DNA from 2 places in the Variovorax sp. RCC_210 genome. Region 2 is predicted to be linked to the other one. Evidence: riboswitches for the same ligand, from Rfam matches in the RefSeq annotation. Region 2 holds a riboswitch; the other holds the start of a gene.
The links. Region 2 has a riboswitch for glycine ahead of AB6807_RS26580 (D-amino acid dehydrogenase). Riboswitches for the same ligand answer to the same signal wherever they lie in the genome.

Region 1: another riboswitch for glycine. It lies ahead of AB6807_RS33355 (ABC transporter substrate-binding protein); the one in region 2 lies ahead of AB6807_RS26580 (D-amino acid dehydrogenase).

The regions. Positions count from the first base shown of each region.
Region 1 covers NZ_JBFUPJ010000017.1:78,502-87,055, forward strand. Annotated here, with positions in the region: gene AB6807_RS33340 (NADP-dependent isocitrate dehydrogenase) at 35-2,266, opposite strand; gene AB6807_RS33345 (ATP-binding cassette domain-containing protein) at 2,461-3,111, opposite strand; gene AB6807_RS33350 (hypothetical protein) at 3,200-4,039, shown strand; glycine riboswitch at 4,193-4,317, shown strand; gene AB6807_RS33355 (ABC transporter substrate-binding protein) at 4,483-6,066, shown strand; gene AB6807_RS33360 (ABC transporter permease) at 6,095-7,036, shown strand; gene AB6807_RS33365 (ABC transporter permease) at 7,081-8,040, shown strand; gene AB6807_RS33370 (dipeptide ABC transporter ATP-binding protein) at 8,044-8,554, shown strand, end outside.
Region 2 covers NZ_JBFUPJ010000011.1:78,734-87,287, forward strand. Annotated here, with positions in the region: gene rfbC (dTDP-4-dehydrorhamnose 3,5-epimerase) at 1-103, opposite strand, end outside; gene rfbA (glucose-1-phosphate thymidylyltransferase RfbA) at 100-996, opposite strand; gene rfbD (dTDP-4-dehydrorhamnose reductase) at 1,037-1,927, opposite strand; gene rfbB (dTDP-glucose 4,6-dehydratase) at 1,924-3,021, opposite strand; glycine riboswitch at 3,143-3,232, shown strand; glycine riboswitch at 3,267-3,383, shown strand; gene AB6807_RS26580 (D-amino acid dehydrogenase) at 3,475-4,776, shown strand; gene AB6807_RS26585 (FIST C-terminal domain-containing protein) at 4,802-6,082, opposite strand; gene AB6807_RS26590 (PhaM family polyhydroxyalkanoate granule multifunctional regulatory protein) at 6,128-7,006, opposite strand; gene AB6807_RS26595 (PLP-dependent aminotransferase family protein) at 7,077-8,549, opposite strand.

The sequences.
Region 1 (8,554 bases), on a different contig from region 2:
AAGCCCCGCGCCTCCGGGTGGCATCGACCCTGTATCAGGCCGATGCCAGCGTCGCGTTGAGCGTTGCGCTCGGACGCATCACGGCTGCGAACTTCTCCGGGTCGGCCAGGTAGTAGCCGCCGATGTCCACGGCCTTGCCCTGCACGGCCGCGAGCTCTTCGACGATCTTCTTCTCGTTGGCAGTGAGCGTCTCGGCCAGCTTCTTGAACTTGGCCTGCAGCTCGGTGTCGTCGGTCTGCGCGGCCAGTTCCTGGGCCCAGTACATGGCCAGGTAGAACTGGCTGCCGCGGTTGTCCAGCTGACCCGTCTTGGGGGACGGGTTCTTGTTGTTGTCGAGCAGCTTGCCGGTGGCGGTGTCCAGCGTCTTGGCCAGGATGGCGGCCTGCTTGTTGCCGGTCTTCAGGCCCAGGTCTTCCAGGCTCACGGCCAGCGCCAGGAATTCGCCCAGCGAGTCCCAGCGCAGGTGGTTTTCTTCCACCAGCTGCTGCACGTGCTTGGGGGCCGAGCCGCCCGCGCCGGTCTCGTACAAGCCGCCGCCGGCCATCAGCGGCACGATCGACAGCATCTTGGCCGAGGTGCCCAGTTCCATGATGGGGAACAGGTCGGTCAGGTAGTCGCGCAGGATGTTGCCGGTGGCGCTGATGGTGTCCAGCCCGCGGACCACGCGTTCCAGCGTGTAGCGCATGGCGCGCACCTGGCTCATGATCTGGATGTCCAGGCCCGAGGTGTTGTGCTCGTGCAGGTACATCTTGACCTTGGTGATCAGCTGCGCCTCGTGCGGGCGGTAGGCGTCCAGCCAGAACACCACCGGCATGCCCGAGTTGCGCGCGCGTGTGACGGCCAGCTTGACCCAGTCGCGGATCGCGGCGTCCTTCACCTGGCACATGCGCCAGATGTCGCCTTGCTCCACGTTCTCGCTCATCAGCACTTCGCCGGTGTCCAGGTCGGTGATGTTGGCGACGCCGTCTTCGGCAATCTCGAAGGTCTTGTCGTGCGAGCCGTATTCCTCGGCCTTCTGGGCCATGAGGCCGACGTTGGGCACCGTGCCCATGGTCTTGGGGTCGAAGGCGCCGTGCCACTTGCAGAAGTTGATGATCTCCTGGTAGATGCGGGCGAAGGTCGATTCGGGCATCACGGCCTTCACGTCCTTCAGGCGGCCGTCGGCGCCCCACATCTTGCCGCCGTTGCGGATCATGGCGGGCATCGAGGCGTCCACGATCACGTCGTTGGGCGAATGGAAGTTGGTGATGCCCTTGGCCGAGTCGACCATGGCCAGCTCGGGGCGGTTCTCGTGGCAGGCGTGCAGGTCGCGCTTGATCTCGTCCTGCGTGCTCTGCGGCAGCGCGGCGATCTTGGTGTACAGGTCGACCATGCCGTTGTTGACGTTGATGCCCAGCTCGTCGAACAGCTTGCCGTGCTTCTCGAAGGCTTCCTTGTAGAAGATCTTCACGCAGTGGCCGAACACGATGGGGTGCGACACCTTCATCATGGTCGCCTTGACGTGCAGCGAGAACATCACGCCAGTCTTGTGCGCGTCCTCGATCTCCTTTTCATAGAAGGCCAGCAGTGCCTTCTTGCTCATGAACATGGAGTCGATGACCTCGCGGTCGAGCAGCGCGACCTTGGGCTTGAGCACGATGGTCTTGCCGCTCTTGGTGATCAGCTCCATCTTCACGTTGCGCGCGCGGTCCAGGGTCATGGACTTTTCGCCGTGATAGAAGTCGCCGCCGTGCATGTGCGAGACGTGCGAGCGCGAGGCCTGGCTCCAGTCGGCCATGCTGTGCGGGTTCTTGCGGGCGTATTCCTTGACGGCCTTGGGCGCGCGGCGGTCGGAATTGCCTTCGCGCAGCACCGGGTTCACCGCGCTGCCCGTGCACTTGTTGTAGCGCACGCGAATGTCCTTGTCTTCGTCGCTGGTCGGGTTCTCGGGGTAGTCGGGAATCTTGTAGCCCTTGCCCTGCAGTTCCTTGATGGCCGACTTCAGCTGCGACACCGAGGCGCTGATGTTGGGCAGCTTGATGATGTTGGCGTCGGCCTGCAGCGTGAGCTTGCCGAGTTCGGTGAGGTTGTCGGGCACTTTCTGCGCGTCGCTCAGGAATTCGGGGAATTCACCCAGGATGCGGGCGGCCACGGAGATGTCGCTCGTGGTGACGTTGATGCCGGCCGGGTTGGTGAAGGCGCGGATGATGGGCAAAAACGCGTAGGTCGCCAGCAGGGGCGCCTCGTCGGTGAGGGTGTAGACGATGGTGGGTTGCTTCGAGCTCATGCGCTTGCTTCCGTAGATGCTGGTTGTCGGGTTGGCTGGAAATCTTCAGGCGGGATCAAACCGCCGGAATCCGTGATTGTCACCCGTCGGGGCCCGGTTCGGCCCGCCATGGGTGCGATCACCCCCACGAGGGGGCTTGTCAATGGGGGTTGCGCAGGGTGGTACGCAGGGGAGGCGCAAGGTGCCGAGGCGCTTCAGCGCAGCGGCAGGCTGATGGTGGCTGCCAGCGGCACGGCGTCGATGTGCTCGGCGCTGGCCACCACGAAGGCCCGCCCGGTGGCCGGCCCTGCGAGTTCGCCCAGCGAACGCCACAGGCAGCGCACCGAGCCCGCGTCCAGCGCCGCGGTGGGCTCGTCCAGCAGCACCAGCGGGCGGCTCGAGGCCAGCGCCGCGGCCAGCCACACCTTGCGCTTGGAGCCGGTCGACAGCATGAACATCGACTTTTCCAGGTGCGGCGTGAGCGAAAGGCCCTCGACCAGCGCCTGCCACCGTGCCTCGTCGAAGCCCGCGTCGCCCTCGCGCAGCGCGGCGGTGCAGGCGTGCACCGTGCTCTGGTCGAAGCGGTCGGTGGACGGGTCGACGAAGAACACGTTGCGCCGGTATGCCTCGGGCGCGGCGGCGAGGCTGGCGCCGGCCACCGTCAGGCCGCCCCTGGCCGGGAGCGCGCCCGCAATGACCTGGAGCAGCGCCGTCTTGCCGGCCCCCGTGTCGCCGTACAGCAGCGTGACGCCGGGGCCGACGCGGGCGCTCCAGTTCGAGGCGATGGCCGGCTGGTCGGGGTAGGCGAAGCCGAGCGCGTCGATCTGCAGGACGGGGGAAGAGGGAGCGGAGCTGGATGGGTTCATGGTCGCGGGCGACTTTATCAAGCGCTCGCGCGGCGTGGGCATGCAAACCTCCGACGCGAATTGCGATGCGTGGCTACCATTCGGCTCCATGAAAAAACTGCTCACCGCCGGTTTCCTCGCGTCGCTCACCTTGGCGCTCATGGCGGGCCCCGCGCTCGCCGCACCGGCCGCGCCCACCGCGCAGGTGTTCGATGCCGTGAACAAGCCCGAGGCGCTCGACCCGCAATGGCGCGTCCGGTTGTGCGCCTTGCTGCCGCAGCCCTGCGACGTGCAGCAGATCGGCCTGTACCGCCCACGCGGCGCCACGCCCGGCGACTACCTGGTGCTCTCCGCCGAGCCGCTGGTCATGGCGCGCGTGAAGCGAAGCACCGACGCCAAGGGATGGCAGCTCACCACGCTGAACGATTTTTCCGCCTATGCCGACGCGCTGAAGAAAGACGGCGCCGAAGGCTCCGGCCCGCGCGACATGCGCCTGTCGCTCGCGCCCGCGCTCTACCCGACGGCCGAGGGCAAGTGGGCGGTGGCCGTGCTGCAGACCGTGTCGGAGATGTACTCGGGCGGCGGCGCGTCGTTCGACACGGCGGACTTCGTGCCGCTCGAACGCGAACGTGAAGGCGAGGGCGAGGGCGAAGGCAAGGCGAGGAGTGCCGTGCAGCGCGGCATTCCCTTCTCGTGCTTCAAGATGATCCGCGCCTGCTTCAGCGAGAAGGACTACAAGACCTCCAAGCATTGCCACGACGAAAGCAACGGCAGCCTGCGCATCGCGTACGGCCAGGCGGCCAAGCCCGGCGCGCCGTACGACTGGCAGTACACGTGGCTGCAGAGCGAGTGGCCGCAAGGCGAGCCGCAGCGCGCCACCACCACCTCGCGCATCCGCTTCACCGCGAAGACGACCGAACGCGCGGACTTCTGCGGCGGCCCGCAGTAGACGTTGACTGCGGCGCAGCTTTCTCGCGGATTGCTGCTTTTGGCACGCAATCTGCTTTGAGAAGTTGATCCAGGAGAAATGCCGGCCCGATGCGTCGAGTTAGTGCATTACCGAAGGCGACAGCCCATAACGCTCAGGTCCCAAGACTGGATTTTTACTGACGCTGGAGAGCGCTGACCGGCCCCGTTGCAAGGGCCGAGGGCAGCCGCCGAAGGGGCAAGCCCTGTGCGATGTGCGCGCAGGGTGAATCTCTCAGGCAAAAGGACAGCAGGGGCACACCGCGCATTGCGTGCGGCGTGTCCTTGTTCGCTTCCGGAGCCGCTTTCTTCATGACCTGTTTTCCGCAACGCCGCCAGGCCGCCACGCTGCCACGCCGCATGCAGTACGTGTGCCGCGGCGTTGCGCGTGTTCGCGCCTTTCTTTTTCAACCGGAGAACTGATCCATGCTGACGAAACGACAACTGAAAGCCATGTTCGCGGGCGCGTTGCTGGCCACGGCCGCTGCCGCTGCCTTCGCGCAGGACGCGGGCAAGGTGCTGCGCCTGGTGCCGCAGTCCGACCTGAAGATCCTCGACCCGATCTGGACCACCGCCTTCGTCACGCGCAACCACGGCTACATGGTGTACGACACGCTGTTCGGCGTGGACGAGCAAGGCAAGGTGCATCCGCAGATGGTCGACAAGTACACCACCAGCCCCGACGGAAAAACCTGGACCTTCACGCTGCGCAAGAGCCTGGCCTTTCATGACGGCAAGCCCGTCACGTCCGAAGACGTCATCGCCTCGCTGAAGCGCTGGGGCCAGCGCGATGGCCTGGGCCAGAAGATGTTCACCGCGCTGGACAAGGCCGAGGCGGTGGACGCCAACACGTTCAAGCTGGTGTTCAAGGACAGCTTCGGCATGGTGCTCGACGCGCTGAGCAAGCCCTCTTCGAACCCGCCTTTCATCATGCCCGCGCGCGTGGCCGCCACGCCCGCCGACAAGCAGATCGACGACGCCACCGGCTCCGGCCCCTACATCTTCAAGAAGGACGAGTACCGCCCCGGAGAGAAGATCGTCTACCTGAAGAACACCAAGTACGTGCCGCGCACCGAGGCCCCCTCGGGCACCGCCGGCGGCAAGAACGTGTACGTCGACCGCATGGAATGGATCGTGCTGAAAGACGCGCAAACCCAGGCCAACGCGCTGGCCAACGGCGAGGTCGACATGATCGAGTGGGTGCCGTCCGAGCAGTACACGGCGCTGAAGAACAACCCCGCCATCACCATCGACAGCCCGGTGCCCAAGGGCTCGTTCGCGCTGCACCTGAACCACTTCATCCCGCCCTTCGACAACCCGAAGATCGCGCAGGCCGCGTTCATGGCCATCAACCAGGAAGCGCTGATGCGCGCGCAACTGGTGCACAAGGAGCTCTACAACAGCTGCGCCTCCATCTACCCGTGCGGCTCGGCCTATGCCTCCGACAAGGCGAGCTACTTCACCGGCAAGCCGCAGTTCGAAAAGGCCAAGGCGCTGCTGAAGGAAGCGGGCTACGACGGCAAGCCCGTGGTGCTCATGTACCCGGCCGACTTCGCGGTGCTCAACAAGTTTCCGCCGGTGATGGCGCAGCTGCTCAAGCAGGCCGGCTTCAACGTCGACATGCAGTCGATGGACTGGCCCACGCTGGTCACGCGGCGCGCCAAGAAAGACCCGGTGGCCAACGGCGGCTGGAACCTGTTCATCACCGGCTGGGGCATCGCAGACAACATGAACCCGATGTTCTTCGCGCCGCTCACCGGCAACGGCGAGAAGGGCTGGTTCGGCTGGGCCACCGACGACAAGCTGGAGCAGCTGAAGTCGGAGTTTCTCGCCACGGCCGACGAGCCCAAGAGGAAGGAACTGGCCACGGCCATCCAGCAGCGCGTGTACGACACCGGCATCTACGCGCCCATTGGTGAATACAAGCCGCTCACGGCCTACCGCAAGGGCGTGGTGAGCGGGCTGGTGCGCTCGCCGGTGGGTGTGTTCTGGAACCTGAAGAAGAACTGATCGCGCACGCCACTCACGGAACCGCCCCATGCTGCTTTTTCTTGCACGCCGCATTCTGTCGACCGTGCCGGTGCTCGTCATCGTCGCGCTCATCGTGTTCCTGATGCTGCGGCTCGCGCCCGGCGACCCCGCGGCCGCCATCGTGGGCGACAGCGGCACCAGCGAGAACATCGCCAAGGTGCGCGAGCAGCTGGGGCTCAACCAGTCGCTGCCGGTGCAGTTCTTCCACTGGAGCGCGCAGCTGCTGCAGGGCAACCTGGGCGAGTCGTACTTCATGAAGAAGACGGTGGCCGAGCTGATCGGCCAGCGCATCGAGGCCACGGTGTCGCTGGCGGCGGTGACGCTGGTGGTCACCATCCTCATCGCGGTGCCGCTGGGGGTGATCGCGGCGTGGCGGCATGGCGGCTGGCTGGACCGCATGCTGATGGGTTTCTCGGTGATGGGTTTTTCCATTCCGGCCTTCGTCATCGGCTACGTGCTGATCTGGATCTTCGCGTTGCATCTTCAGTGGCTGCCGGTGCAGGGCTACGCGCGCCTGAGCCAGGGGCCGCTGCTGTGGCTCAAGCACCTGGTGCTGCCGTCGATCACGCTGTCGGTCATCTACGTGGCGCTGATTGCGCGCGTCACCCGCGCCGCGGTGGCCGAGGCCATGACCGAGGACTACATCCGCACCGCGCGCGCCAAGGGCATTTCGGAAAAGCGCCTGCTCATGCGCCATGCGCTGGCCAACGCGGCGATTCCCATCGTCACGGTGATCGGCATCGGCATCGCGCTGCTCATCGGCGGCGTGGTGGTCACCGAAACGGTGTTCGCCATCCCGGGGCTCGGGCAGCTCACGGTCGATGCGGTGCTGTCGCGCGACTTTCCGCTCATCCAGGGCATCACGCTGTTCTTCTCGGTCATCTACGTGCTCATCAATCTGCTGATCGATGTGAGCTACCTGGTGTTCGACCCACGCATCCGGTACTGAAGTCACCGAACCATGGAACCACGGAACCGCCCCGAACAAACACCATGACCGATTCATCTCTTTCCCTTTCACCCGATGCACCCGATGCACCCGATGCCGCCGCGGAAGCACTGCCGCCGCCCCGGCGCCGCTCGCTGCTCAAGCGCATCCTGGCCAACTGGTCGGTGCGCGCGGGCGGCAGCGTGCTGGTGCTGCTGGTGCTCATGTCGCTGGCCGCGCCCTGGCTGGGCACCATCGACCCGACCGCCATCGACCCCGGCAGCTCGAACATCCTGCCGGGCACGCGCGGCGAGTTCAACAGCCTGGCCGGCGACACCTTCGAGCACCTGTTCGTCATGGGCACCGACAGCCTTGGGCGCGACATCTGGAGCCGCACGCTGTACGGCGCGCGCGTGTCGCTCACCGTGGGCATCGCGGTGGCCGCGCTGGCCATGGTGTTCGGCATGCTCGTGGGGCTGCTGGGCGGCTACTTCAGGCGCATCGACAGCGTGCTCATGCGGCTGATGGACGGCGTCATGGCCATTCCCGGCATCCTGTTCGCGATCAGCCTGGTGGCGCTGTTCGGCGGCAAGCTGCTCACGGTGGTGGTGGCCATTGCGGTGCCCGAGATTCCGCGCGTGGCGCGGCTGGTGCGCTCGGTGGTGCTCACGGTGCGCGAGGAGCCGTACGTGGAGGCGGCCATTGCGCTGGACACGCCCACCTGGAAAATCTTGGTGCGACACATTCTGCCGAACGCGATTGCGCCGCTCATCATCCAGGCGACCTATGTGTGCGCCTCGGCGATATTGGTCGAGGCCATTCTGTCGTTCCTGGGCGTGGGCCTGCCGGCGGACATGGCGACCTGGGGAAACATCATGGCCGAGGGCCGCGCGCAGTTCAACCAGTTCCCGCACAACGTGCTGTTCCCGGGCATCTTCCTGGCGCTCACGGTGCTGGCGGTCAACATCCTGGGCGACGGGCTGCGCGACACGCTCGACCCCAAGTTCAACAAGCGCGGAGGCTGAGGCATGACGAACAACGCCGCAGTTCTTTCCGTGCGCGATCTCGCCATCGCCTTGCCCCCGGGCGCCGACCGCACGCACGCGGTCGAGCACATTTCCTTCGACGTGCCGCCCGGCAAGATCGTCTGCCTGCTCGGCGAGTCGGGCTCGGGCAAGTCGGTGATCGCCAACGCGGTGATGGGCCTGCTGCCGCCGGGGCTCACGCCGGTGCGCGGCACCATCGAACTGCAGGGCGAGAACCTGCTGGCCGCGCCGCAAGCGCGGTTGCGCGCGCTGCGCGGCCCGTCGATGGCCATGGTGTTCCAGGAGCCCATGACCGCGCTCAACCCCGTGATGACCTGCGGCGCGCAGGTCGACGAAATGCTCGCGCAGCATGTGCACATGGGCGCGGCCGAGCGGCGCCAGAAGATCCTGGCCGTCATGGCGCGCGTGCGGCTGCCCGAGCCCGAGCGCATCTACGCCTCGTACCCGCACCAGCTCTCGGGCGGGCAGCGCCAGCGCATCGTGATCGCGATGG
Region 2 (8,554 bases):
ATGCGCGTTGGTTGAAGCTCTCGAAAAAGAAGCCACGTGCATCGCCGAACACTTTCGGCTCGATGATCAGCACCTCGGGAATGGCTGTCTTGATCACGTTCATGAACGAACCTCCTCGGCGAGCAGGTGGTTCAGGTATTTGCCGTAACCATTCTTTTGCAGCGGCGCAGCCAACTTGGCCAACTGCTCACGATCGATAAACCCGTTGCGCCAAGCGATTTCTTCCGGGCAGGCAATCTTCAGCCCTTGACGATGTTCAAGGGTCGCGATGAATTGGCCCGCTTCGAGCAGGCTCTCATGCGTGCCGGTATCCAGCCACGCATAGCCGCGCTGCATGATCTGCACGCTGAGTTGGCCTAGGTCGAGGTAAGCCTGATTGACCGCCGTGATTTCCAACTCGCCGCGCGCGCTCGGCTTCACCGCCTTGGCGATGTCCACCACCTGGTTGTCATAGAAGTACAGGCCCGTCACCGCATAGCTGCTCTTCGGCTTCAGCGGCTTTTCCTCGATGCTGCTGGCCTTTCCTGCCGCATCGAACGCAACCACACCGTAGCGCTCCGGGTCATGCACGTGGTACGCGAACACCGTCGCACCAGCGTCCTTCGCATCGGCGCCGCCCAGCAGGTGCGCCAGATCGTGCCCATAAAAGATGTTGTCCCCCAACACCAGCGCACTCGGCGAATTCCCCACGAACTGCTCACCGATGATGAACGCCTGCGCCAGCCCGTCCGGGCTCGGCTGCACCGCGTACTGCAGGTTGATGCCCCACTGGCTGCCGTCGCCCAGCAGCTGCTGGAAGCGAGGCGTGTCCTGCGGCGTGCTGATGATCAAAATGTCGCGCATGCCGCCGAGCATCAGCGTGCTGAGGGGGTAATAGATCATCGGCTTGTCGTACACCGGCAGCAGTTGCTTGCTCATGGCCAGCGTGGCCGGGTGCAGGCGGGTGCCCGATCCACCGGCCAGGATGATGCCCTTGCGTTGCGTTGTCGTGGTCATGCGTTTCTTCTCGTGTGAATTCGCTTCTTGTCGTCTGTTCTCAGAGCGTTTCGCGCAGCATGCGCGCAACGCCTTCCTGCCAAGGCGGCAGGCGCAGGCCGAAGGTGGCCTGCAGTTTGGAAGTGTCCAGGCGCGAGTTGTGCGGCCGCTTCGCCGGCGTCGGAAACGCGCTGGTCGGCACGGCCTCGACGGCATCGGGGCCCGCCTTCAGCTCGACACCCGCCTGCTGCGCCAGCTCGAGCACGAAGCGCGCGTAGCCGTGCCAGGTGGTCTCGCCGCCGGCAATCGCGTGGTACAGCCCGGCTTTCGACGGGTCTTGCAGCGTCGCGCGAATGGCGTGCGCGGTCACGTCGGCCAGCAGTTCCGCTCCGGTGGGGGCGCCGAACTGGTCGTCGATGACGGTCAGCTTGTCGCGCTCCTTGGCCAGCCGCAGCATGGTCTTGGCGAAGTTGCCGCCCCGCGCCGCATACACCCAGCTGGTGCGAAAGATCAGGTGCTTCGGGCAGTTCTGCGCCACCAGCTGCTCGCCCTCGAGCTTGGTCTGGCCGTATACGCTGAGCGGGCCGGTCGCGTCGTCTTCCTTCCAGGGCTTGCTGCCGCTGCCGTCGAAGACGTAGTCGGTCGAGTAATGCACCATCAGCGCGCCGATCTGCCGGGCCGCCTCGGCCACCACGCCGGGCGAGGTGGCGTTGAGCTTGCGCGCGAACTCGGGCTCGCTCTCGGCCTTGTCGACGGCGGTGTGCGCCGCGGCATTGACGATGACGTCGGGGCGCACCTTGAGCACGGTCTCCGCCAGCTGCTCGGGCCGGCTGAAGTCGGCGTGGAAATCGGTGCTGTCGAAGTCGAGCGCCACCAGCTCACCGAGCGGCGCCAGGCTGCGCTGCAGTTCCCAGCCGACCTGCCCGCCCTTGCCCAGCAGCAGCAGCTTCATGCCGCGGCCTTCGTCGGTGCGGTCGATGCTGCAGGTGCGGCGTCGTATTGCTTTTCGACCCACTCGCGGTAGGCACCGCTTTGCACGTTGTGCACCCACTCGCTGTTCGCGAGGTACCACTCCACCGTCTTGCGGATGCCGGTGTCGAAGGTCTCGGCGGGCTTCCAGCCGAGTTCGCGCTCCAGCTTGCGCGCGTCGATGGCGTAGCGGCGGTCGTGGCCGGGGCGGTCGGTGACGTACGTGATCTGCGCGTTGTACGGCTTGCCGTCGGCCTTGGGGCGCAACTCGTCGAGCAGCGCACACACGGTGTTGACGATCTCGATGTTGGGCTTCTCGTTCCAGCCGCCGACGTTGTAGGTTTCACCGAGCCGGCCGGCCTCGAGCACGCGGCGGATGGCGCTGCAGTGGTCCTTCACGTAGAGCCAGTCGCGCACCTGCATGCCGTCGCCGTACACGGGCAGCGGCTTGCCGGCCAGCGCGTTGACGATCATCAACGGGATCAGCTTCTCGGGGAAGTGGAAGGGACCGTAGTTGTTCGAGCAGTTGGTGGTGAGCACCGGCAGGCCGTAGGTGTGGTGCCAGGCGCGCACGAGGTGGTCGCTGGCGGCCTTGCTCGCCGAGTACGGGCTGTTGGGCTCGTACTTGTGCTCTTCGGTGAAGGCGGCGTCGGTCTTGGAAAGCGAGCCGTACACCTCGTCGGTCGACACGTGCAGGAAGCGGAAGGCGGTCTTCTCGTCGGCCGGCAGCGCGCTCCAGAAACCGCGCACCGACTCGAGCAGGCGGAAGGTGCCGAGCACGTTGGTCTGCACGAAGTCTTCGGGGCCGTGGATGGAGCGGTCGACGTGCGACTCGGCGGCAAAGTTGACCACGGCGCGCGGCTTGTGCTCGGCCAGCAGGCGGTCGATAAGGGCGCTGTCGCCGATGTCGCCCTGCACGAAGATGTGTCGGGGGTTGCCCTTGAGCGACGCGAGGGTCTCGAGGTTGCCCGCGTAGGTCAACTTGTCGAGATTCACGACCGGCTCGTCGCTGTTCGCGATCCAGTCGAGTACGAAATTGGCGCCAATGAAGCCAGCGCCGCCGGTAACCAAGATCATGGAGTCCCCTGAATGTTGGAAGTCATCGCCTTGTCGCAATGAACGTAACGCGCGATTATCCCATTGGGTCAACAGGCCGAAACACAAGACGTTACCGTTCTCTTCACCCCGTGTTTACAATCGCGGCACTGCAGGAGAGCGGGCCACCCGGTGGCCCTACCGAAGGCGCAAACTCCCATAAACGCTCAGGTCGGCCCGACGAAGTCTTGAAAAGGCTTCGGCAAGGGGTCAGTACTGCACCACATCAAACGCCGTCTGGAGAGCCATCGCACCGTTCATTGGTCGCGATGCACCGAAGGAGCAAACCCGTTGCAATGGCGCAACAGGTGAATCTCTCAGGTACCGAGGACAGGGGGAGCGGCAACTTGGACTTCGGTCGTCCGGTTGCCTGCTATTGATTCAATAGCACACCACGCCCGTCGTTCAAGCGCTGCAACCTCAAAGGTACTTGAAATGCGCGTGATCGTTCTTGGCGCCGGCCTGCTCGGCGTGACCTCGGCTTACTACCTCCAGCAACTCGGCCACGAAGTGACCGTGATCGACCGGCAGGCCACCCCGGCCGCCGAAACCAGCTTCGCCAACGGCGGGCAGATCTCGGTGAGCCATGCCGAACCCTGGGCCAACCCCAGCGCGCCGCTCAAGGTGCTGCAATGGCTGGGCAAGGAAGACGCCCCGCTGCTCTTTCGCATCCGCGCGGACATGCGCCAGTGGCTCTGGGGCCTGCAGTTCCTGCGCGAATGCACGCCGGCGCGCACCCGCCACAACATCGAACAAATCGTTCGCCTGGGCACCTACAGCCGCGAGATGTTGCAACAGTTGCGCCGCGACACGCGAATCGACTACGACCAGCGCACCCAAGGCATCCTGCACTTCTATACGACGCAGAAGGAGTTCGACGGCGCCCTCGCCCCCGCCGAGCAGATGCGCGCCCTGGGCTGCGAACGCCAGGTCATCTCGGCCGACGAGGCGGTGAAGATCGAGCCAGCCCTCGCCCACATCCGCCCGAAGCTGGCCGGCGCCACCTTCACGGCCGAGGACGAGTCGGGCGATGCCAACCGCTTCGCGCGCGAACTGTCGAAGCTCGCCGCCGCGGCCGGCGTGAAGTTCCTCATGAGCCACACCATCACCGCACTGCGCGAAGCCGGCGGCGCCATCGACCACGTCGAGGTGACCGACAACGAAGGCCGTTTCCAGCGCATTCGCGGCGACGCCTTCGTGATGGCGATGGGCTCGCTGAGCCCGCTGCTCGCCGCGCCGCTGGGCATCCGCCTGCCGATCTACCCGGCCAAGGGCTATTCGGTGACGCTGCCCGTGAAGGACGCCGCCAAGGCGCACCAGGTCTCGCTGACCGACGACGAGTTCAAGCTGGTGTTCTCGCGCTACACCTCGGAGACGGGCGACCGCCTGCGCATCGCCGGCACGGCCGAGCTCAACGGCTACGACCGCGACCTGAACCAGGTGCGCTGCGAGGCCATCGTGCGCCGCGTCGAAGAACTGTTCCCCGGCGCCGGCGACACCACGCAGGCGCAGTTCTGGACCGGCCTGCGCCCGGCCACGCCGAGCAACGTGCCGCTGATCGGCAAGACCAAGCTCGCCAACCTGTTCCTGAACACGGGCCACGGCACGCTGGGCTGGACGCACGCGTGCGGCTCGGGCAAGTCGATCGCCCGCATCGTGAGCGGGCTGGCGCCGGAGGTCGATTTCGCGTTCACCGGCATGCCCGCGCCGCAGCCGCGCGTGCTGCAGCCGGCCTGATCGACTCGACCGGCCTGCGGGCCGGTCAGTCGTTGCTGGTGAACACCGTCAGCACCCCGGTATAGCCATACAGGTGATGCCGGGCGATTTCGCCCGCCGCGAAGAACCCCACCAGCGGCACGTCGCCCAGCGCGTGCCGCACGATCTGCAGCTCCGCGCCCGGCGCACCGAAGTGCGGTCCGCCGCGCCCGGAGCAGCTCACGTACACCGCGCCCGCGATGCGCCGCGCCGGGTGCGGGGCCGCCTCGGCCTCGCCCGCGGCCACGGCGCGCGCGGTGGCCAGGGTCTGTTCCTCGGGCTCCAGCTCTTCGCGGATTTCCGCGCAGATGCGCATCAGGTCGGCCCGCGCGGCCTGCGCGTTGCGGCGGCAGAAGGTCAGGCGCATGCCGGCCTCGGCGGTGTCGGCAATGGCGATGCCGCGCCGCGTGGGGTCCAGGCCGATGATGTGGCGCACCAGCACGTCGGCGCCCAGGTCGCCGGTGCGGCGGATGCCGTCGCTGCCCGCGTCGGCCAGCCCGACCAGCGTGTTGCGCACGGCGTCGATGGCCTCCTGCGGCCGCTCGAGCGACACCTGCAGGTCGGCCAGCAGCACGTCGAGCGCAGGCTGGCCGTCGAGCTTGAGCAGCAGGTTGCCGTCGGCCTCGGTGATTTCGCGCTCGCGCACGGCGCCCGAGCGCAACGGCTGGCAGCCCTGCGTGACGCGCGAGACCACGCGCACGCCCTCGCCGAACACCACGCCCGACATGCCGCCGGAAAACACCCCGCCCGCCGCCCCGTGGCCGCGGATGTTGCCGTTGCCGCCGATGGCGAACTGCAGCGAGCCGCCGCGCCCGGAAGACAGCCCGCCGAACAGGTAGCCGGTGTCGGTGCGCCCGGCCATCTCGCCGACCAACTCGGCCAAGTCGGGCGTGGCAGGGTCGGCATGCACCAGCGCCGTGTGCGCCTCGAAGCCGCTCATCTCCGAATTGCCCAGCGGCGCCACGCCCGAAAACACGCGGTACTGATCGCTGGGCAGCGCGCACAGCATCAGGCTGATGCCGGGTTCGTCGAAATATTCGGCATTGTTGGCCGACACGCCGATGCCGACGGTGCCCGACCAGTCCGTCACCTCGGGCAGCTCGGCGCTCAGGTGGTCGAGGATGTCCTGCGCCTCGCTCGCGTAGTGGTCGGTGATGTAGAGCAGCCCGAGCGTGGGGGCTGACGCGTAGTCGGGCAAGGCCATCTGCGCGCGCAACTGAGCCAGCACGAGGCCGGCTGCCATGCGCCACTGGGGATGGGTGGCATGACCGGAGGGAAACAACTTCATGATGCGTGCCGACCCGTTCTCTTCAAAAAATATGCGTGTATGACGTCAGCGCCGCGCGGAGGTTCGCTTGCGGGCGGCGGTGGCGGTCTTCTTTTTGGCGGCCGGCGCGGCAGGGGCCTTGCCGGCGGCGGACTTCGCGGCTGACCTGGCCGCCGTTTTAGCGGCGGTCTTGGCCGCTGGCCTGGCGGCGGCCTTTTTCGCGGCCGCCGGCTTGCCCATCACCTTGCCCACGGCATCGGCCAGTGGCTGGGCCATCGCGGGCACCTTGAGCTGCGCGGCGTCCTGCAGCGCGGTGCTGGCGATCTGCTGGAACTGTTCGGTGAGCGCGCCCCACCACTGCATCGGGTCGACCACGCCGGCAGCGCCGGCTTTCGCGGACCCGGATTTGCCTGCAGCCGCCTTGGCGCGCGACTTCGCGGCCGGTGCTTCTGCTTCTTCGTGCTCGGGGGCTTCCTCATCAGCCTCCTCGATTTCCTGGTCCTCCTCGTCCTCTTCAGCCTCCTCGACCTCTTCGGGCTCGGCCCGTCCAGTCGCCCAAGGCGCCGCGGCCGGAGCAGGTGAAGCCGCCGCGGGCGCCGGCGCCATCGCGGCCGCCTGCTTGGTGAACGCGCTGGCGATGTCTTCCATGCGCACGTTCATGCCGCGCAGGGTCGACAAGGTCATCTTCTGCACCTCGAGCGCCTGGATGGTCGCCTTCAGCGCATGGCCGTTCTGCTCCAGCCAGTACTGCACCGTCTTGAGTTCCTGGATGCGCTTGTCGACCTCTTCCACGCTCAGCGTGGGCGCCACCCAGCTCGCCAGGCTCGGAATGCCGGGCACCGAGCCCGCCCCGGCACCGGCGGCGGCACCCCCGGCAAGGTTCTTCAGGAAGTCGAATCCGGGGACGAACTGGCTGAAGTCGAAGGGCTTGTTGGCATTGCTCATGGGCGGGGGTCTCCAGGCTGGGTTTTCTTGTGTTGCCAGCTTACTCCAAGGCCCGGTGCGCGCGCCGCCCTCAGACCCCGTCGCGCACCTTGCTGAACACCTTCCAGAAGGTGGCGTCCTGCGAGGTGGCGAAGTTGATGCGCATCATCGTGCTCGGCGGCCGGCGCGCATGAAAGAGCGAGCCCGGCGCCAGCAGGTAGCCCTGGTCGAGCATGCGCTGGGTGAGCGCGTCGGTGTCCACCCCGGTGTCGACCCAGCCGAACAGGCCCGCCGGCTCCGACGCGAAGGTGCAGCCGTGCGACATCGCCAGCTTCACCGCCCGCCCGCGCGCGCCGTCGAGCCGGATGCGCACGCGCTCCGAATGCCGGCGCAGCTGCCCCTGGTCGATGCACCACGACAAGGCCCGCTCGAACAGCGTGGGCGAGGTCAGCGTGGCCAGCAGCTTGGTCTCCAGCAGCCGCTCCTTCAGCGCGGGCGCCGCGGCCAGGAAGCCGATGCGCCAGTTGGGCGCCAGAATCTTCGCGAAGCCGCTCACGTAGATGGTGCGCCGCAGCCCGTCGAGCGCGCTCAGCCGCGTGGCGTGCTCGGGCGCGAGGTGGCTGTAGGTGTCGTCCTCGACGATGTGAAAGTCGTGCTCGTTGGCCAGCTGCAGCACACGGTGCGCGCTGCCAGGCGTCAGGCTGTAGCCCGTGGGGTTGTGCAGCACGCTCACGCTCACGAACAGCTTGGGCTGGTGCAGCTTGCAGTACTGCGCCATCACCTCCAGGTCGGGCCCGTCGGCGCGCCGCGGCACCGGCAGGATGCGCATGCCCAGGGCCTCCAGCCGCGCGAACTCCAGCGCCCAGCCCGGCTCCTCGACCATCACCGGGTCGCCGGCGCGCAGCAGCGTGCGGCTCACGATGTCCAGCGCATGCGTGGCGCCGATGGTGGTCACGATCTGATCGGGCGACGCCGGAATGTTGATGCCCACCAGCTTCTGCGACAGGCTGCGCCGCAGGCTGGTGTCGCCCGACGGCTCGCCGTATTGCAGCGACAGCTCCTGCAGCGCGGCCGTGCTGGTCATGCGCCGCACGGCGGTGGGCATGAAGGTCGATGCCATCCAGTCCGGCGGGAACACACCCATGCCCGGCTGCGGCTTGTCGCTGGGGCGGTGGAACATGCTGCGGATCAGCGAACTGGCGTCGGCCGGCACGCGCGAGGCCATCATCTGCACGGCCATGGCGGCCGGCATGCCGGCCACGCCGCTCGGCTCCACGCCCGTGCCTGAATTGCCTGAGCTGCCCGAACTGCCCGAACGGCCGTCGTTCGCCGGCGCGGCGTCGCGCACATAGAAGCCCTTCTGGCGCCGCGCCTCCACCAGCCCCTGCGCCAGCAGCTGGTCGTAGGCGGCCACCACCGTGTACGGGCTCACGCCCTGCTGCCGCGCGCATTCGCGCACCGAGGGCAACCGGGCGCCGGGTGGCAGCAGCCGGGTGCGGATGCGCTCGGCCAGGCGGTCGGCCAGCTGGGCGGTGAGCGACTGGGTGGAGGTGCGTGTCAGCATGCGTT